Regions from separate parts of the Paenibacillus sanfengchensis genome, predicted to be linked through region 1. Evidence: riboswitches for the same ligand, from Rfam matches in the RefSeq annotation. Region 1 holds a riboswitch; the other holds the start of a gene.
The links. A riboswitch is a leader RNA that binds a small molecule or an ion and turns the genes downstream of it on or off. The one in region 1 is predicted to bind cyclic di-AMP.
Positions count from the first base shown of each region.

Region 2: another riboswitch for cyclic di-AMP. It lies ahead of V4U84_RS15035 (hypothetical protein); the one in region 1 lies ahead of V4U84_RS23395 (TrkH family potassium uptake protein).

Region 1 covers NZ_JBAGJC010000017.1:4,839-9,300, forward strand. Annotated here, with positions in the region: gene uvrC (excinuclease ABC subunit UvrC) at 1-584, shown strand, start outside; gene V4U84_RS23390 (CPBP family intramembrane glutamic endopeptidase) at 586-2,247, opposite strand; cyclic di-AMP (ydaO/yuaA leader) riboswitch at 2,533-2,692, shown strand; gene V4U84_RS23395 (TrkH family potassium uptake protein) at 2,772-4,106, shown strand; gene V4U84_RS23400 (potassium channel family protein) at 4,122-4,462, shown strand, end outside.
Region 2 covers NZ_JBAGJC010000006.1:142,214-146,675, forward strand. Annotated here, with positions in the region: gene kdpB (potassium-transporting ATPase subunit KdpB) at 1-859, opposite strand, end outside; gene kdpA (potassium-transporting ATPase subunit KdpA) at 883-2,562, opposite strand; gene kdpF (K(+)-transporting ATPase subunit F) at 2,618-2,695, opposite strand; gene V4U84_RS15035 (hypothetical protein) at 2,823-3,227, opposite strand; cyclic di-AMP (ydaO/yuaA leader) riboswitch at 3,343-3,506, opposite strand; cyclic di-AMP (ydaO/yuaA leader) riboswitch at 4,015-4,186, shown strand; gene V4U84_RS15040 (hypothetical protein) at 4,334-4,462, shown strand, end outside.

The DNA of each region.
Region 1 (4,462 bases):
TTATCGACGGGAAACCGGCCAAAAAGGAATACCGGAAATACAAAATCCGGACCGTTCAGGGTCCGGACGATTACGAAACGATGCGCGAGGTCATTCGCCGCAGATACGAGCGCGTCCTGAAGGAAAATCTACCCCAGCCGGACCTGATCATCGTGGACGGCGGCAGAGGGCAGATTTCCGCGGCGATCGACGTGCTGGAGAACGAGCTCGGCCTGTTTATTCCGGTGGGCGGTCTGGTCAAGGACGCCAAGCACCGGACGGCCCAGCTCATGGTGGGCGAACCGCCCGAGCCGGTGCACCTGCCGCGCGACAGCCAGGAGTTCTATCTGCTGCAGCGGATTCAGGATGAGGTCCACCGCTTCGCGATCTCATTTCACCGGGAGCAGCGCGGCAAATCGATGGTCGTTTCGAAGCTGGATGCCATTCCCGGCATCGGGGAGAAGCGGCGGAAAGCGCTGTTGAAGCATTTCGGCTCGCTCAAAAAAATAAAAGAGGCCTCCGTCGAAGACTTCCGGCCCCTTTCCATTGGCGATAAGCTCGCCAACCAAATCATTCAAGCCCTGCGGGAGGAGGAGTCGCTATAGCTTATAGCGGCTCCTCTTTTTGTGCCCCGGAAGCGGAAGGCCGCTCTTTGCCCGAAGGGTTGAACAAATAAATCACATAAGCCACGATGGCCGGGAGAACAATAAAGAACAGGCCGGACACCATGTTGAGGGTTCCGCCCATGAACATGACGCTGAGCGACATCAGAATGCTGTCGAAGATAACATGGGCGAACATGACGGCGATAAAGCCGTATCTCAGGAAAATATAACTGAACAGCAAGCCGATGAACAGCAGCTCGATCGGCCGGGAAATCACCGGATAGATCGGATACAGCGTGTGGCCGAAGGCCCAGATCAGCGTGGTGATGATGCTGGCGGCCAGCGTGCTGCGGAACATTTTTTTCAGCATCGGGATTCCGAACAGCCGGTAGACGGCCTCTTCCCCAATTCCAGCTACCCAGGCCAGCAGCGGGAGGAGTGCCGGATAGAGCATATTATAAGGCGACTGGGTGGCATCGGTCGTGGACCATGTATGAATCGTGCGTTCAAGAATGAAGAAGATGACCGATTGCACGCCGAGCAGGATCAACGCCCAGGCATAGCCGTCCGCCATGGATGACAGCACATGCCGCCCATATCCGCGTTCTTTGGCCCGGGCCCACAGGTTGATTCCCTGCTTGCGCCAGAGTCCGTCACCGCCGACGAGAGAGAAGTAGATCGACGCGGCCAGAATCAGCGTGACGAGCCCTTGAACAACGAGTCCGAATATCAGGAGCGCACCGTCAACGCCTTCCGATTCCAGGAACGGCAGCATATTCAAAGCCGAGCCCATCGAGATCAGAAAATAGACAGAAGCGAGCACGATCCCGCGTTTGAATGAAGTATAGGCTCGCGTTAGGGCGCTGTATACAATGGCAAGAATTCCGAGTACGAACGTGAACAAGGCATAGCCCGCATAAGTTAGCCAATTGGCGATGGTCGTCTGCCGTTTCACATAGTTGGTATGGTTTTGCGGTACCTCAAAATAGCTGGTGATTTCCGCAACTTGCCGATCTTTAAAGCTGATATCCATTTGGGCCCGGGCGTCGCCGATTTTGTAATCGTTAAATGTTAACCGGAGCCCGGAGGCGGTTTCGTCTACCGCAGGAGCGCCTTGCTCGCCGTACCCGAGCGCCTTCAGATAGGGCTGGGCCAGCTCGACTTTTTCGTCCAGGCCAAGCAAGAGTCCCTCGCTGCTTTCCAGCTCATTTGGCGGGGCGAGGAAGTCGGTTTTCGGAATCTTTTTAAATCCGACCGCCTTTCCCGTCGTCATATGTATGTCGATAGTAACCCCGTCCCACCCTTCGTCGGACAGGCCGAAATAAACGCGGAACACATCATAAGGAAACTGCTTGTCATATTTCTCCAGGTAATCCTTCATTAACTTCTCTTTGGTCAAATAACCGTAAACGTCGGCCCGGGTCTGATAAGTGACGATGACTTCTTCTCCGGGAGAAACCCCGAGTTCGTCCTGCGCAAACTTAAGGGCGGCCGCTTTGGCCTGGTCCTTGGTGAGCACCTGCGCCGATTGTTCCAGCTGCAGGGTTTCGGAGGCCGTTGAAGGGTAGATTTGGAGAAGAACAAACAAAATCAATCCCAGGGCGGCAAGCCCCCACAAGGTTCCGTTCTTCATCCGGCGCCGCGGTTTTAGGTCGGAATACATGTCAAAACTCCTTTTTGATTTTTTGGAATCCGTATGATTTTGACAAATCGATGTCACAGTAAAAGATAACACAGGGGGCGGCGCTTCGCCACAGATGGAGGAGAAAATGTGAAAATGCGCAATAACGTTGGGAAAGCAAAGCATGGCTTAGATAAAGGGATACCATAAAGCTTGTTTCCTCCCTTTTCGGCGTTTATCGCATAATTTCATCGAAATATCACTTTGTAGTGCGGCCGAATAAGGCTTATAATCCTTTTGACGAAAATGCAATGAAAATAATGAAACTTCATAAATTGGCCGAATTTCTTTTGAAAACGGGGGAACCGATCTTTAGGGGTGAATTTCGCTTCCGGCAAGCATTCTCGCTTGTTGCGACGGCGAATAGGGCAGACCTAGCAAGCCCGAATCCGTCAGCTAACCTCGTAGGCCTTTGCTGCAGGGACCAATCAAAAGGCATTGGATTTCCAGTGCTTTTTTTTTCTTTTGTACTTTTTTGTCCAATATACAAAATGAGGTGAACCGCCTTGCTTTCCAAATGGTTTAAATTCTCCCCGCCGCAGGTTCTGGTGCTGGGATTCGCGGCCATTATCCTGCTCGGGTCTTTTCTGCTGATGCTTCCGGTTTCCAGTACAACCGGAGAATCGCTTCCCTGGATCGATGCGCTGTTTACCGCGACCTCGGCAACTTGTGTAACCGGACTTGTGGTGGTGGATACGGGCACTTATTTTTCCACGTTCGGACAGGTAGTCATTATGTTGCTGATTCAGGTCGGGGGCCTGGGGTTTATGACGATGGCCACGCTGTTCTCTCTCGTGTTGAAGCGGAAAATCTCGCTAAAGGACCGTCTGTTGCTTCAGGAGGCGATGAACCAGAATACGATGGAGGGCATCGTCCGGCTGATTCGCAAAGTCCTGCTTTACTCGCTGATCATTGAGTCCGGCGCTGCTCTTGTGTTTGCGATTCGCTGGTCCTTCGATATGCCGCTCGGCCGGGCGATTTATTACGGGATTTTTCACGGCGTCTCCATGTTCAACAATGCCGGATTTGATCTGTTCGGGGAATACCGGAGCCTGACCCAATATGTTAGCGACCCGGTCGTCAACTTCGTCGCGATGTTTCTTATCGTGTCGGGGGGAATCGGGTTTATCGTTGTATCGGATTTGATCGAGTTCCGGAAGCGCCGCAAGTTCTCGCTGCATACCAAAGTGGTGCTTTCGATGACCACCGCTTTGATTTTGGTGGGGGCTCTGGTGATATTCATTTTTGAATTTACCAACCCCAAGACGCTTGAGCCGCTGGGATGGGACGGGAAGTTTTTGGCTTCCTTCTTCCAGTCGGTGACGCCGAGAACGGCGGGAGCCAATACGCTGGATATCGGGGCGCTGCGGCAGGCCACCCAGTTTTTTATCATTATTCTGATGTTTATCGGCGCCTCGCCCAGCTCGACGGGGGGCGGCATCAAGACGACGACATTCACGATTCTTGTGGGTGCCGTGATTTCCATGATCCGGGGGCGGTCGGATCTCGTGCTGTTCCGGTACCGGCTGGCCCAAGAGCGTATTTTCAAGGCGGTTACGATCACTATGCTGGCGCTTTTTCTCGTCGTCGCTGTGGCGATGGTGCTGTCCACGACGGAGGACGCCAGCTTTCTGAGCATCCTGTTTGAAGCGACTTCCGCGTTCGGAACGGTCGGCTTGACGATGGGACTGACCGGCAAACTGACCGTCATGGGGAAAATCATTATCAGCTTTACCATGTTCGCCGGGCGGCTCGGGCCGCTCACCCTGGCTTATGCGCTGGGACCACAGCAGGGTAAAGAATTATACAGGCATCCTGAGGGCAAAATGATTATCGGATAAGGGGAAAAGGACAAGATGAAGACACAGCAGTTTGTCGTGATCGGATTGGGGCGCTTCGGTTCCAGTCTGGCACTGGAGCTGATGGAACTCGGTTACGAAGTATTGGGCGTGGACCGCAACGAGGACGTCGTTGAAGAGTGGAGCCATTTGCTCACGCATGCCGTGGTAGCAGACGCGACCGATGAGGAGGTGCTTAAGTCCCTCGGCGTACGGAACTTCGATTGCGGAATTGTCGCCATCGGTAACGACATTCAGATGAGCATTTTGAGCGCGATTCTTCTGAAGGATCTGGGCATCAAGACGGTAGTGGCCAAAGCGATTTCGGTTCTACACGGCCGCGCATTGGAGAAACTGGG
Region 2 (4,462 bases), on a different contig from region 1:
TCGCCAGCACGTTGAACTGCGTCACCCGGTCCATGCCCGCGATGCCTATGGCCGACAGCAGACCCCCGATCGTCGTCGGGATCAAACAGACCAGCAGTGCAATGAGTACCGGGATTTCCAATTGAATATTCACATAAGAAGCGATCGGCCCGAGCGTCACCACAACGATCAGAAAAATAATCGTCAAACTGATCAACAGCGTACTAAGCGCGATTTCGTTCGGCGTCTTCTGGCGTTTCGCACCTTCGACAAGCGCAATCATCCGGTCGATGAACGTATCACCGGGATCGCTGGTAATTCTCACCTTGATGCGGTCGCTAATGACGCGCGTCCCGCCGGTGACCGAATTGAAATCGCCGCCGGCTTCCTTGATCACCGGCGCCGATTCGCCGGTGATCGCCGACTCGTCGACGGAGGCGAGCCCTTCGATCACTTCCCCGTCGCCGGGAATCATCTCCCCTTGGGAAACGATGACGATGTCCCCCTTGCGCAGCTCCGTTGAAGGCACGGTTTTAACGCCTTGCCCAACCACTTTATTCGCGGTGATCTCTTGTTTCGTCCGCTTCAACGTATCGGCTTGAGCCTTGCCTCTCCCCTCCGCCAGTGCTTCCGCGAAATTGGCGAACAGTACCGTAAACAACAGAATCACAAACACGGTGAGGTTGAAGCCGATACGGTCCTCCGCATGGAAGTAACCGGGAAATACCGTCATTAACAGTACGATGATCGTGCCAACCTCAACGACGAACATCACGGGATTTTTCATCATGACGGCCGGATTCAGCTTGACGACGCTCGCCTTCAGGGCTTGCGCAACAAGCGGACCGGAGAACATGCTTTTTTTACGTTTTTCGTTCATGGCCATTTCTCCCCATTTCTTACTTAACGAATCGTCAGATGCTCAGCGATTGGCCCCAGGACAATCACCGGCAGGAAAGTCAGCGCGCCGATCAAAATGACGGTGCCGATCAGAAGACCGGTAAACAGGGCGTTATCCGTTCGGAACGTGCCGATCGTCTCCGGCACCCATTGCTTACGCGTCAACGATCCGGCGACGGCGAGCATCGCGATCATCGATATATAACGCCCGAAAAACATCACAAGGCCGGTCGTTATATTCCAGAATGGCGTATTGTCCGCCAATCCCTCAAAGCCGGAGCCGTTGTTTGCGGCTGACGAGGTGTATTCATACAGCACCTGCGTGATTCCGTGAAAGCCGGCATTTGTAATCGCGCCCTTACCGAGATCGGTCAGGAAGGCAAGCGCCGCCGGCGCCAGAATAATGAACGGGTGCGCCAATATCGCAATCGCGATGAGCTTCATCTCCCGCGGCTCGATCTTGCGGCCCAGGAATTCCGGCGTACGGCCGACCATCAGTCCGCAGATGAACACGGCCAGTATCGCGTACATCAGCATATTGATCAGCCCGACGCCTTTGCCGCCGAATACGACGTTCAGCATCATCTCCGCTAATGGCACCAGACCGCCGAGCGGGGTCAGCGTATCGTGCATGTTGTTGACCGAACCGGTCGTCGCCGCCGTCGTCACGGTGGTAAACAGGGCGGATTGGGCTATGCCGAAACGCACCTCTTTCCCCTCCATACTGCCCTGCGAAGCGTCGATGCCCAGCGCATTCAGCGCCGGATTTCCGCTTGTTTCCGCCGTATAGGCGATCGTAAGGAACACAAGGAACAGAACCATCATTGCCGAGAAAATAACCCAGCCCTGCTTGCGGCTCTTCGCAAATCTGCCGTACATGAAAGGCAGCGCCGCGGACAAGCACCACATCGACAGAATCTCGATTACATTGGTCAACGGGTTCGGATTCTCAAACGGGTGCGACGAGTTGGCGCCGAAAAAGCCGCCGCCGTTGGTGCCCAGATGTTTGATCGACTCCAGTGAAGCGACAGGCCCGATCGCAATTTGCTGCGCAGCTCCTTCCAGTGTCGTTACCGCCAGTGTCGGATGGAGCGTCTGCGGAACCTGCAGCGCGACCAGCACCAAAGTGACGATCAATGCCAACGGGAAGAAAACCCGCGTATGCGCCTTGACGAAATCCTCAAAGAAGTTGCCCAGCGTCTTGCCTTTGCTCGTAATGCCCCGGACAAACGCGACCGCGACCGAAAGGCCCGTAGCCGCCGACGTGAACATCATCATCATGATGACGGCCATTTGCGAGAAATATGTCAGCCCCGTCTCGCCGCTGTAATGCTGCAGGTTTGTGTTCGTGATAAAGCTGATAACCGTGTTTAGCACCAGCGTAGGTTCCATATTCCCGATATCGTTCGGATTAAGCGGCAAGCCGCTCTGTATCCGCAACAGTAAATAACTTACCGCGACGAGCACAAAGTTGGTCGCGACGAAGCTGATCGCGTAGCGTTTCCAGCTCATGCCCGGGCGGCGCTTCAGCCCGATGACCGCATAAATGGGCTTCTCGGCCCATCCGAATATTTTATCCGTGCGATTGGGTTCGTTAGAAAAAACATAAAACAAATAATTTCCAAGCGGTTTGGCAATCAGCAGCAAAATGCCGATCACAATTCCGATTTGCAATATATCCATTTGACCGTTCCTCCCTGGTATTGCCGCTATAAAAAAGATAAAGATTAAACACTCGTTAAAACTTTTCCGGATGAAGTAAGGCATAGATCAAATAGATCAGCAATACGAGCGTAAACATCAACACGATCGTCATTCGTGTTCGCCTCCCGAGTCCGCTACCGTTTTCCCGCACCAAACGACAAATCCGATCACAAGCGCGAAGGCTGCGGCTAACGTTAGTCCCATCCAAATATCCAGCATTACGACACTCCTCCAAATAATTAATCAGTCAGATCGCTGAGTAGAAACCCGACTTCCCCGTTTTTTGTGTATATCACATAGGAAGCACCGAGTTTTTTATAAATCGCCTCGGGATGCCACATGGTCGTCACAACAGTTATCGCCTTGCTGGAAAACCGGGCAACAAACTGTAAATACTGGCAGCTCAGCGGTAGACTGGACTCAAAAATGAAAACTCGCCCGATCGGAAATACAGGTATCTCACCCACCTTATTACGGGTAGTACTTACACGCAAAATCTCATTCACTCCGATTTCCCTCAGCAGCTTTTCTTCCCTTTTGTTATTGGTTAAGGCTGCTACCGGAATTTTTTGGTACATAAGCAACCGAATGAAGTTTCTCCCCGCTTTATTCGAAGCGGCCACTAAAATACGGCTTTTCTCCATGCGCTCCTCCTCCGAATCAAGGAAAAAGGCAACAAAAAGAAGCCTTGGAAAAGAGGAACCTTTTCCGCGGCTTCTCGCTCATGACGCTTTCGTCCTGATCGGCCCGCGACAAAATGTTGCCTCTCCATACGCTTACGAGGTTAGCTGTCGGATTCGGGCGTGAGAGTCGCCCTACACCAGGCATTTGAGAGTGCCGAGTGATTCACCCCATGAAACCGAGCGCGGTTTCGTTGGTTCCCCCGTTCCTTGAGTCTTCCAAGGATTCAGCGTTTTAAAAGATTATTGTAAGTCACAGTTTTCCGAGACTGTGGCAGAAAAAACTATGAATAACCGATTGATTCATCCTCTCCCTCAATAGCACACGATCCTTTATCTACGGGTTAGCTGACATTTACAGGCGGTGAGAGACGCCCGTCTTCGCTGATCGAGTCGTGAACGAACGATTTCGTTCCCGGTTCCGATCGGCTTGCTCCCACACAAGCTTCGGTCCGTTGACTCCCCGTTTTGGATCGGCAGCTCCATTAGAATCGAATAGCAATTCAATTCATGGACCGTATCTTACTCCTTGACAAAATGATTGTAAAACGCTGTAGCATGAGTATCCACTGAAATAAGGAGTTCTAGGATAAAGGCAGCGTTATCAAAATGGAAACTCTTTTTTTTCCTCGCAAATACTCATGTTTACAAGGCTTTTCATCATTTTTACGGTTTTTTTACACCCGTGGGCGGTTTATTTACCCCTTTTTTATACGGACCTGAATTATAGTTAGAACCGTGAATTCTTCGACTTGTATGAACGCTGAATTCCCGTTATGGCGGGAAGCGGGGGAACCATCGGACCGCAAATTCGGTCCAACTTGGGGTGAATCCGAAGTGAGACGTTATCGGTCTCGTAAGGTAGGGCGACTCTCACCGCCCGAATCCGACAGCTAACCTCGTAAGCGCAGCAGAGAGAACCTTGATTTCCGTGCTTTTGCGTCGGGGCATTTTGCCCGTCCGCACAAACCGCTGCAGGGGTTTATTCTCTGTCGGCGGTTTTTTTGTTGTAAGCATGCGGACAAACGAGCTTTTAAACATTTTAACCCTATGGGAGGATGAGGATCGACATGAGGACTTATTATTGGGGATCGCATCGGAATCTTCTGGACCCGGTTAGCTTGCGTTACCTGTATTTTGGAGCGTTCTGGTATGAAGAACACGGGCAAAGATTTATCGTAGGTTATGGTTTCGGCGAC